2 regions of the Nocardiopsis protaetiae genome follow, and region 2 is predicted to be linked to the other one. Evidence: riboswitches for the same ligand, from Rfam matches in the RefSeq annotation. Region 2 holds a riboswitch; the other holds the start of a gene.
The links. A riboswitch is a leader RNA that binds a small molecule or an ion and turns the genes downstream of it on or off. The one in region 2 is predicted to bind glycine.
Positions count from the first base shown of each region.

Region 1: it holds a riboswitch for glycine, as region 2 does, so the genes downstream of both, gcvP (aminomethyl-transferring glycine dehydrogenase) here and gcvT (glycine cleavage system aminomethyltransferase GcvT) in region 2, are expected to answer to the same signal.

Region 1 covers NZ_JBJJBV010000323.1:2,225-6,629, reverse strand. Annotated here, with positions in the region: partial or broken gene gcvP (aminomethyl-transferring glycine dehydrogenase) at 1-2,079, opposite strand, end outside; glycine riboswitch at 2,178-2,269, opposite strand; gene ACJOT3_RS30620 (glycoside hydrolase family 13 protein) at 3,029-4,405, opposite strand, start outside.
Region 2 covers NZ_JBJJBV010000076.1:17,215-21,619, reverse strand. Annotated here, with positions in the region: gene ACJOT3_RS14105 (AMP-binding protein) at 1-63, shown strand, start outside; gene ACJOT3_RS14100 (3-deoxy-7-phosphoheptulonate synthase) at 254-1,312, shown strand; gene ACJOT3_RS14095 (penicillin binding protein transpeptidase domain-containing protein) at 1,384-2,196, opposite strand; glycine riboswitch at 2,393-2,493, shown strand; gene gcvT (glycine cleavage system aminomethyltransferase GcvT) at 2,638-3,753, shown strand; gene gcvH (glycine cleavage system protein GcvH) at 3,914-4,291, shown strand; gene glyA (serine hydroxymethyltransferase) at 4,298-4,405, shown strand, end outside.

The DNA.
Region 1 (4,405 bases), on a different contig from region 2:
GCCCACCAGCGCGTTCAGGTTGGCGCCGTCGACGTAGACCTGGCCCCCGGCCTCGTGGACCAGACGGCACACCTCGGTGATGGTGTCCTCGTACACGCCGTGCGTGGACGGGTAGGTCACCATGATCGCGGCCAGCACGTCCGCGTGCTTGGCGATCTTGGCCTTGAGGTCGTCGACGTCGACGTTGCCGCCCTCGTCGCAGGCCACCACGGCCACGCGCATGCCCGCCATCACCGCGCTGGCGGCGTTGGTACCGTGCGCGGAGCTGGGGATCAGGCACACGTCGCGGTGGTCGTCGCCGCGCGAGCGGTGGTAGCCGCGGATGGCCAGCAGGCCCGCGAACTCGCCCTGGGAGCCGGCGTTGGGCTGGAGCGACACCGCGTCGTAGCCGGTGATCTCGGCCAGCCAGGCCTCCAGGTCACGGATCAGCGCCACCGAGCCGGCCGCCTGGTCCAGCGGGGCCAGCGGGTGGAGCCCCGCGAACTCCGGCCAGGTGACCGACTCCATCTCGGTGGTGGCGTTGAGCTTCATGGTGCACGAGCCCAGCGGGATCATCGTGCGGTCCAGCGCCAGGTCGCGGTCGGAGAGCTTGCGCATGTAGCGCAGCAGCGAGGTCTCGCTGCGGTGGGTGTTGAACACCGGGTGGTCGAGGTAGTCGACCCCGCGCGCCAGGTCCTCGGGGACGCGGTCGGCGTCCTCGTCCACGGCCACGGCGGACTTGGCGGAGCCGCGCCCGGCCTCGCCGAACGCCTCGGCCAGCGCGGTCAGGTCGGCGACGGTGGTGGTCTCGTCCACGCTGACGCCGACGGTGGCGGCGTCCACGCGCAGCAGGTTGAACCCGGCCGCCAGGGCGTCCTCCACGACCCGGTCGGCGCTGGGCACCCGCACCCGCAGGGTGTCGAAGAACGCGCCGTGGACGACCTCGAAGCCGCGCTCGGCCAGCGCGCCGGCCAGCGCCGCGGTGCGGGTGTGCACCTGGCGGGCGATCGCGCGCAGGCCGTGCGGGCCGTGGTAGACGGCGTACATCCCGGCCATGACGGCCAGCAGCACCTGGGCGGTACAGATGTTGCTGGTGGCCTTCTCGCGGCGGATGTGCTGCTCGCGGGTCTGGAGCGCCAGGCGGTAGGCGGGACGGCCCGCGGTGTCCACCGAGACGCCGACCAGGCGGCCCGGGATCTGGCGGCGCAGCTTCTCGGTCACCGACATGTAGCCGGCGTGCGGGCCGCCGAAGCCGAGCGGGACGCCGAAGCGCTGGGTGGAGCCGACGGCGATGTCCGCGCCCAGGGCGCCGGGGCTGCGCAGCAGGGTCAGCGCCAGGATGTCGGCGGCGACCACGGCCAGGGCGCCGCGCTCGTGGGCGGCGGCGATGACCGCGCCCGGGTCGCGCACCACACCGCTGGAGGCCGGGTACTGGACCAGGACGCCGAACGCGTCGCCCTCGGGCAGGCCCTGGGACAGGTCCGCGACGACGACCTCGATGCCCAGCGGTTCGGCGCGGGTGCGCAGCACCTGGAGGGTCTGCGGGAAGACGTCGGAGTCGACGACGAAGACGTCCGCCTTGCTCTTGGAGGCGCGGCGGGCCAGGGTCATGGCCTCGGCGGCGGCGGTGGCCTCGTCCAGCAGGGAGGCGCCGGTGACGGGCAGGCCGGTGAGGTCGGAGACCATGGTCTGGAAGTTGATGAGGGCCTCCAGGCGGCCCTGGGAGATCTCCGGCTGGTAGGGCGTGTACGCCGTGTACCAGGCCGGGTTCTCCATGATGTTGCGCAGGATCACCGGCGGGGTGAAGGTGCCGTAGTAGCCCTGGCCGATGAGGGGCTTGACGACGGTGTTGCGGTCGGCGAACGCGCGCAGCTCCGCGAGGGTCTCGGCCTCGCCGATGGCCTCGGGCAGGTCGAGCGTCGCGCTCCGGCCGGGGGCGCTGAGGATGGACGCGGGGACGGCGGCGGCCATGAGCTCGGCGGTGGAGCCGTAGCCGACCGTCTTGAGCATCTCCTCGACGGCGCCGGGCGCGGGACCGATGTGGCGGTCGGCGAACACGCGGGCGGGTGCGCCGGGGATGTTCACGGGCTGGTCGGGCACGGAGACCTCCTGGTGACAGGGCCGATGCGGATCGGCGGTGTTCCTCACGGTCTCCCCCTCTGTCACCGGGCACGGCGGTGCCCAGGCTTCAGAGCGGCCTTCTCCGTGCGGTCCGTGGTGCCTGAGAGGTTACTGGGGAGTATTGCCCCGTCGGCGCCCCTGGGTCAGGGGTCTCTCCCGCGCGGTATCGACAGCCTGCTGACGCTGTGTTCACTTGTACGGACAGGGTGAATGTCGGTTTTCATCCCTGTTGTGGTTACGACCGTACTCGATCGCACCGCCCGTAGCCGAGTCCCCCCGCGCGTTGCGCGCGCCTCACCTGCCCGGGCACGACGAGGGCCCGTGCGGCCGTCCCTCCGCACGGACCCTCCACCGTCCTCTCTCGGACGGTCCCGGTGGGGCCGGTGCGCGGCCCCGCCCTCTTCTCTCGGACAGTCCCGGGCCGCCCGGCCGCCCCCAGGCGAAAGGACTCACCGTGCGCCGCGTCACACCCCTCGTCCCGCCCGCCGACCACCCCGGGCGCGCCGCCCGCCGAACCGCCCACGGGATCCCCGGTCGCGTATGCCTCCGGTCCCGGACGCCGCCGCGCCGGGGCCGCGCCGCCGGGGCGTCGGCGGCGGGCGACCGTGGGAGATGCGGCCGCCTCCGCTCGGGCGGCCGCAGACGATGGCGGCGGTGTCCGACGCGGCGCGGTCCCTCGACCGAGCGGCGGCGGGCGAAGGCGGCGGTGTCCCCCGACCGGGCGACGGCAGGCGAAGGCGGCGGTGTCCCGAAGAGGAACCGAGACTCGCCGCCAGGGGCCGGGACACCGCGGCAGGCCCGGGAAAGGGCGGAGCCCGTGCGGCCGTCCCTCCGCACGGGCTCCTCACCCATCTCTCTCGGACAGGGTTCGCGGAGGGCCTCGCACGGCCGTCCTCCGCACGAAGCCCTCACCACTCTCACTCTGTCATCACTCTCGGACGATCCGCAGCCACACCGCCGTGTCGGACGGCAATCGGTCGCCCTCCAGGGGGCCGCTGGCCAGCAGCACCCCGCCGTGGGCGGGCAGGTCGGCCGGGCCCCCGCCCAGGTTGACGACGCAGGCCACGTCGTCGCGGACGAACGCCAGCACCTCCTGGGGCGCCTCCAGCCAGCGCATCCCCGGGCCGTCGGCGGGCGGGGCGCCCAGGGCGGGCTCGGCCCGGCGCACCGCCAGCGCCCGGCGGTACAGGTGCAGCATGCCGTCGGGGTCGGCGGCCTGGGCCGCGGCGGTGTGCGCCGACCAGCCCGCGGGCTGGGGCAGCCACGGGTCGGCCGCCCCCTCGGGGCCGAACCCGAAGGGCGGCGCGTCCCCCGACCACGGCAGCGGCACCCGGCAGCCGTCCCGGCCCCGGTCGGTCCCGCCCGAGCGGGCGAACACCGGGTCGTCGATCAGCTCCTCGGGCACGTCCACCTCCTCCAGGCCCAGCTCCTCGCCCTGGTACACGTACACCCCGCCGGGCAGGGCCATGGCCAGCAGCGCCGCCGCCCGCGCCCGCCGGGTGCCCAGTTCCAGGTCCGTGGGCTCCCCGTAGCGGCGGTCGGCGAACGAGAACCCGGTGTCCCCCGCCCGCCCGTACCGCGTCACGTGCCGGGTCACGTCGTGGTTGGACAGCACCCACGTGGCGGGCGCCCCCACCGGCGCGTGCGCGGCCAGCGTGCGGTCGATGACCGCCCGCAGCGCCTTGGGGTCCCAGGGGCAGCTGAGGAAGTCGAAGTTGAACGCGCTGTGCAGCTCGTCGGACCGCAGGTAGCGCGCGAACCGCTCCGGGTCGGGCAGCCACATCTCCCCCACGAACACCCGGTCGGGCCCGTAGGACTCGGCGATCCGCCGCCAGCGCCGGAACACGTCGTGCACCCCGTCGCGGTCGGAGAACGCGCTCTCGTCCCCCTCGGCGGCGTCCGGCAGCGCCGGGTCCTTGACCATCCCGTCGGCCACGTCGATGCGGAACCCGTCCACGCCCCGGTCGAACCAGAACCGCAGGATCGCGTCGAACTCCTCGCGCACCCGCGGGTGCTCCCAGTTCAGGTCGGGCTGCTGCGCCGAGTACAGGTGCAGGTACCACTCCCCCGGGCTCCCGTCGGCCTCGGTGACCCGCGACCACGCGGACCCGCCGAACCGGGACCGCCAGTTGTTGGGCGGCAGCCCGCCGTCCTCGCCGCGGCCGGGCCGGAACCAGAACAGGGACCGCTCGGCCGAGCCGGGCCCGGCCGCCAGCGCCTCGCGGAACCACACGTGCTCGCTGGAGCAGTGGTTGGGCACGATGTCGATGATCACCCGGATGCCGCGCTCGTGGGCGGCGGCGAT
Region 2 (4,405 bases):
ACGGACGGCTCGCGCCACCCCGCCGAGTTCTGGGAGGAGGACTTCACCGGGCCGGGGGCCTGAACCGGCACCGGCCTATCCGGAGAAATGCGTCTCAACAAATGAGACGAACATTTCACCATTGTCGCGATTACCGCCTCCCACCATGTGACCCTCGTCCGAAATACCGGCGTAACCGCGTTCGGGCCCCGCGGCCGCGCTAGTGTGCAGGGTGGCGGCACCGCACGAGCGAGGACATAAGGGGAGCAGCAGCATGCCCAGCACCAACGACACACGGGTGGTCGACTACAAGCCGCTCATCGCCCCCCGGGACCTGCTCGCCGAGCTTCCCCTGGGAGATGAGCGCACCGCCCTGGTCGAGCGCTCCCGCACCGAGGTCAAGCGGGTCCTGGACGGTGAGGACGACCGCCTGCTGGTCGTCGTCGGCCCCTGCTCCGTGCACGACCGCGAGTCGGCCATGGACTACGCCCACCGCCTCATCGAGCTGATCCCCTCGCTGAGCGAGGAGCTGTGCGTGGTCATGCGCGTGTACTTCGAGAAGCCGCGCACCACCGTCGGCTGGAAGGGGCTCATCAACGACCCCGGCCTCGACGACACCTACGACGTGCAGCGCGGCCTGCGCCTGGCCCGCGAGATCCTGCTGGACATCAACTCGCTGGGGCTGCCCGCGGGCACCGAGTTCCTCGACCCCATCACCCCGCAGTACATCGCCGACGCCGTGTCCTGGGGCGCGATCGGCGCCCGCACCACCGAGAGCCAGGTGCACCGCCAGCTGAGCAGCGGCCTGAGCACCCCGGTGGGCTTCAAGAACGGCACCGACGGCGACGTGCAGGTGGCCGTGGACGCGGTCGGCGCGGCCGCCGCCTCCCACACGTTCTTCGGCGTGGACCCGGCGGGCGCCGGCTCGGTGGTCGTCACCGAGGGCAACCCCGACTGCCACGTCATCCTGCGCGGCGGCCGCACCGGCCCCAACCACGACACCGCCTCGGTGAACGCGGCGCTGGACGTCATCACCAAGGCCGGGCTGCCGCGCCGCCTGATGATCGACGCCAGCCACGCCAACAGCGGCAAGGACCACGAGCGCCAGCCGGGCGTGGCCGCCGAGATCGCCGCCCAGGTCGCCGAGGGCCAGGACGGCATCATCGGCGTCATGCTGGAGAGCTTCCTCGTCCCCGGCGCCCAGAAGCTGGGCGACCCGGCGGACCTGGTGTACGGCCAGTCCATCACCGACAAGTGCATGGGCTGGGACACCACCACCGAGGTGCTGACCACCCTGGCCGAGGCCGTCCGGGCCCGCCGCAAGACCGCCTAGCCGGTCCGCACACGCACCGGCGCCCGCACCGTTCACGAACGGGGCGGGCGTCGTCGTTCCCAGGGCCGGGCCTAGCGGGTCGCGGACTCCCGCGGGAGGACCTCCAGGGCGGCCAGCAGCTCGCGGCCCAGGGCCTCGCAGTCCCCCGGTTCGAATGCGTCGGCCCCGGATTCCAGGCGCAGGGCGAAGGTGTGCGTGCCCGCCGGGCCGCTCACCCAGCCGACCCACCACCCCGGCGCGCCCCCGCCCTCGCAGGCCGCGCGGCCGTGCAGCGTGTGCCCCTCGCCCTCCTCCACCAGGGTGAGCGCGTGCAGTGCCCGCTGGTGGGCGGCGTCCACCGGCAGTTCTCCGCGGGCCAGCTGGGCCAGGAACTCCGTCTGCTCCACCGCGGAGACCCCCAGCGGGCCCCGCGCCCAGAAGTCGTCCTCCCCCGTGCCGACGTCGCGGTTGCCGTACTCGAACCGGTCCACCCACGGTGCCAGCCGGTCCCGGCCCACCCGCTCCACCGCGTCCCGGTGGGCGGCCTCCCCGGCGCCCGCCACCGCCCCCGCGTCGGCGGCCGCACCCGTCTGGAGCGCCACCAGCGCCGTCACCAGGTCGAACGTCTCCCCCGGCACCGCGCGCTCGCGCGCCCGCCCGGGGTCCACCAGCACCGAGGTGCGGTCCTGTGTGTCGTAGAGCACGAACGTGCCCGTCGCCCCGGCCCGCTCGAACACCGCGGCCAGGTCCGCCCGCTCCACCGCGGCCACGTCCCCGCCCACCGCGGCGGCGTTGTCCGCGCCCGGGGACGGGCCCGGCCCCTCCCCGTCCTCCCGCGGAGCGGCGCAGCCCAGCAGCGCCGCCAGCGTCGCGCCGACCACCGACGCGCACCCGATCCGTCTCATCCTCCGCGTGTCCACCAGCACTCGGTCTCCCTCGGTACACGAACCGCAACGACCCGATTCCGTTCCGTTCACCGCACACGGTAGTCCGTGCGCGCCCGCCCCGCCGGGGATTCGACCGGTCCGTTCGCGCGGGCGGCCGCACGGCGGCGGCCGCCCTTGGGAGCGGCCACGGCCGCTGCTAGGCTGAACGTGTTGCTGACCCCGTACGGGAGAGTGCCCGCGCAGCCGGCGCGGGCCGCCGAAGGAGCAATCCCTCCCCGAAACAACCTCTCAGGCACAGTGGACCGTACGGGCGAGACCACTCTGGAAAGCAGGGACCGCGTCCCTCGCCGAAGGTGCAAGCCACGCCGAGCGCGCGGTGAAGCTCTCAGGCACAGATGACAGAGGGGGAGGATGGCAACGCCTATGCACGATACGACGCCCATCCTCTCGGGAGTACCCATGTCAGAGCCCGCGTCCGCGTCGCGGCCCACCGCCCTGCGCGCGATCCACGAGAAGGCCGGTGCCTCCCTCGTCGACTTCGCCGGGTGGCTCATGCCCCTCCGCTACGGCAGCGAGACCGCCGAGCACAAGGCCGTACGCGAGGCCGCGGGCCTGTTCGACCTCTCCCACATGGGCGAGATCCGCCTCACCGGCCCCGACGCCGGGCGCGCCCTCGACCACGCCCTGGTCGGGCACCTGTCGCAGGTCAAGCCGGGCAAGGCCCGCTACACGATGATCACCGACGCCGACGGCGGCGTCCTGGACGACCTCATCGTCTACCGGCTCGGCGAGGAGGAGTACCTCGTGGTGGCCAACGCCGCCAACGCCGACGTCGTCTCCGCCGCCCTGGCCGAGCGCGCCGCCGGGTTCGACGTCGAGGTCGCCGACGAGTCCGCCGAGTACTCGCTCATCGCCGTCCAGGGCCCCCGGGCCGTGGAGATCCTGGCCCCGCTCACCGACGCCGACCTGGACTCCATCCGCTACTACGCGGGCTACGAGCACACCGTCGCCGGGGTCCCCGTCCTGCTGGCGCGCACCGGCTACACCGGCGAGGACGGGTTCGAGATCTTCGTCAAGCCCGCCGAGCGCGCCGTCGAGGTGTGGGAGGCGCTCATCGCCGCCGGCGCCGACCGGGGCCTGGTGCCCGCCGGGCTGTCGGCCCGCGACACCCTGCGCCTGGAGGCGGGCATGCCGCTGTACGGCCAGGAGCTGAGCACCGACCTCACCCCCTTCGACGCCGGGCTGGGCCGCGTGGTCAAGTTCGACAAGGAGGGCGACTTCGTCGGCCGGGCCGCCCTCGAAGAGGCCGCCCGCACCGCCCGCCCCCGCCGCCTCATCGGCCTCGTCGCGCGCGGACGCCGTCCGCTGCGCCGCGGCCAGGACGTGCTGCGCGACGGCGCGGTCGTCGGCACCATCACCAGCGGCGCGCCCTCCCCCACCCTGGGCAGCCCCATCGCCATGGCCTACGTGGACGGCGAACTCGACACCGCGACCGGCGCGTTCACCGTGGACGTGCGCGGCCGCGGCGAGGACGTCGACGTGGTCGAGCTGCCGTTCTACAAGCGGCAGGCCTGAGAGACGTGGGTCCCGCACCAACGGGACCCCACGCGCCCCGCGCGGCTGCACCCCTGATCGGGATCGGCACGGGCGGGACGCGATCCGGACGTAGGCCGGGCCGGGCGGCCGTCACCCGGCGGCGCGGCAGGAATGAAGAGAACCTCCAAGGAGAGTTGAAGTGAGCGTTCCCACGGAGCTGGGTTACACCGCCGAACACGAGTGGGTCTCGATCGAGGACGGGGTCGCAACGGTCGGCATCACGGCGTTCGCCGCCGAGTCCCTCGGCGACATCGTCTACGTCGAGGCCCCCGCCGCCGGCACCACCGTGAGCGCGGGCGAGACCTGCGGCGAGGTGGAGTCCACCAAGTCCGTCAGCGACATCTACTCCCCCGTCGACGGCGAGGTCGTCGAGGTCAACGCGGACCTGGAGGGGGAGCCGGAGTCCATCAACTCCGACCCCTACGGCGCGTGGCTGTTCAAGGTGCGCCTGGCCGGGGAGCCCGGCGCGCTGCTCTCCGCGGAGGAGTACACCAAGCTGACCGAAGGCGAGGACTGACCCCCGATGGCCACCGACAACACGCTCAACCAGAGCCTGAGCGAACTCGACCCGGAAGTCGCGGCCGCGGTCGACGCGGAGCTGGGCCGCCAGCGCGACACCCTTGAGATGATC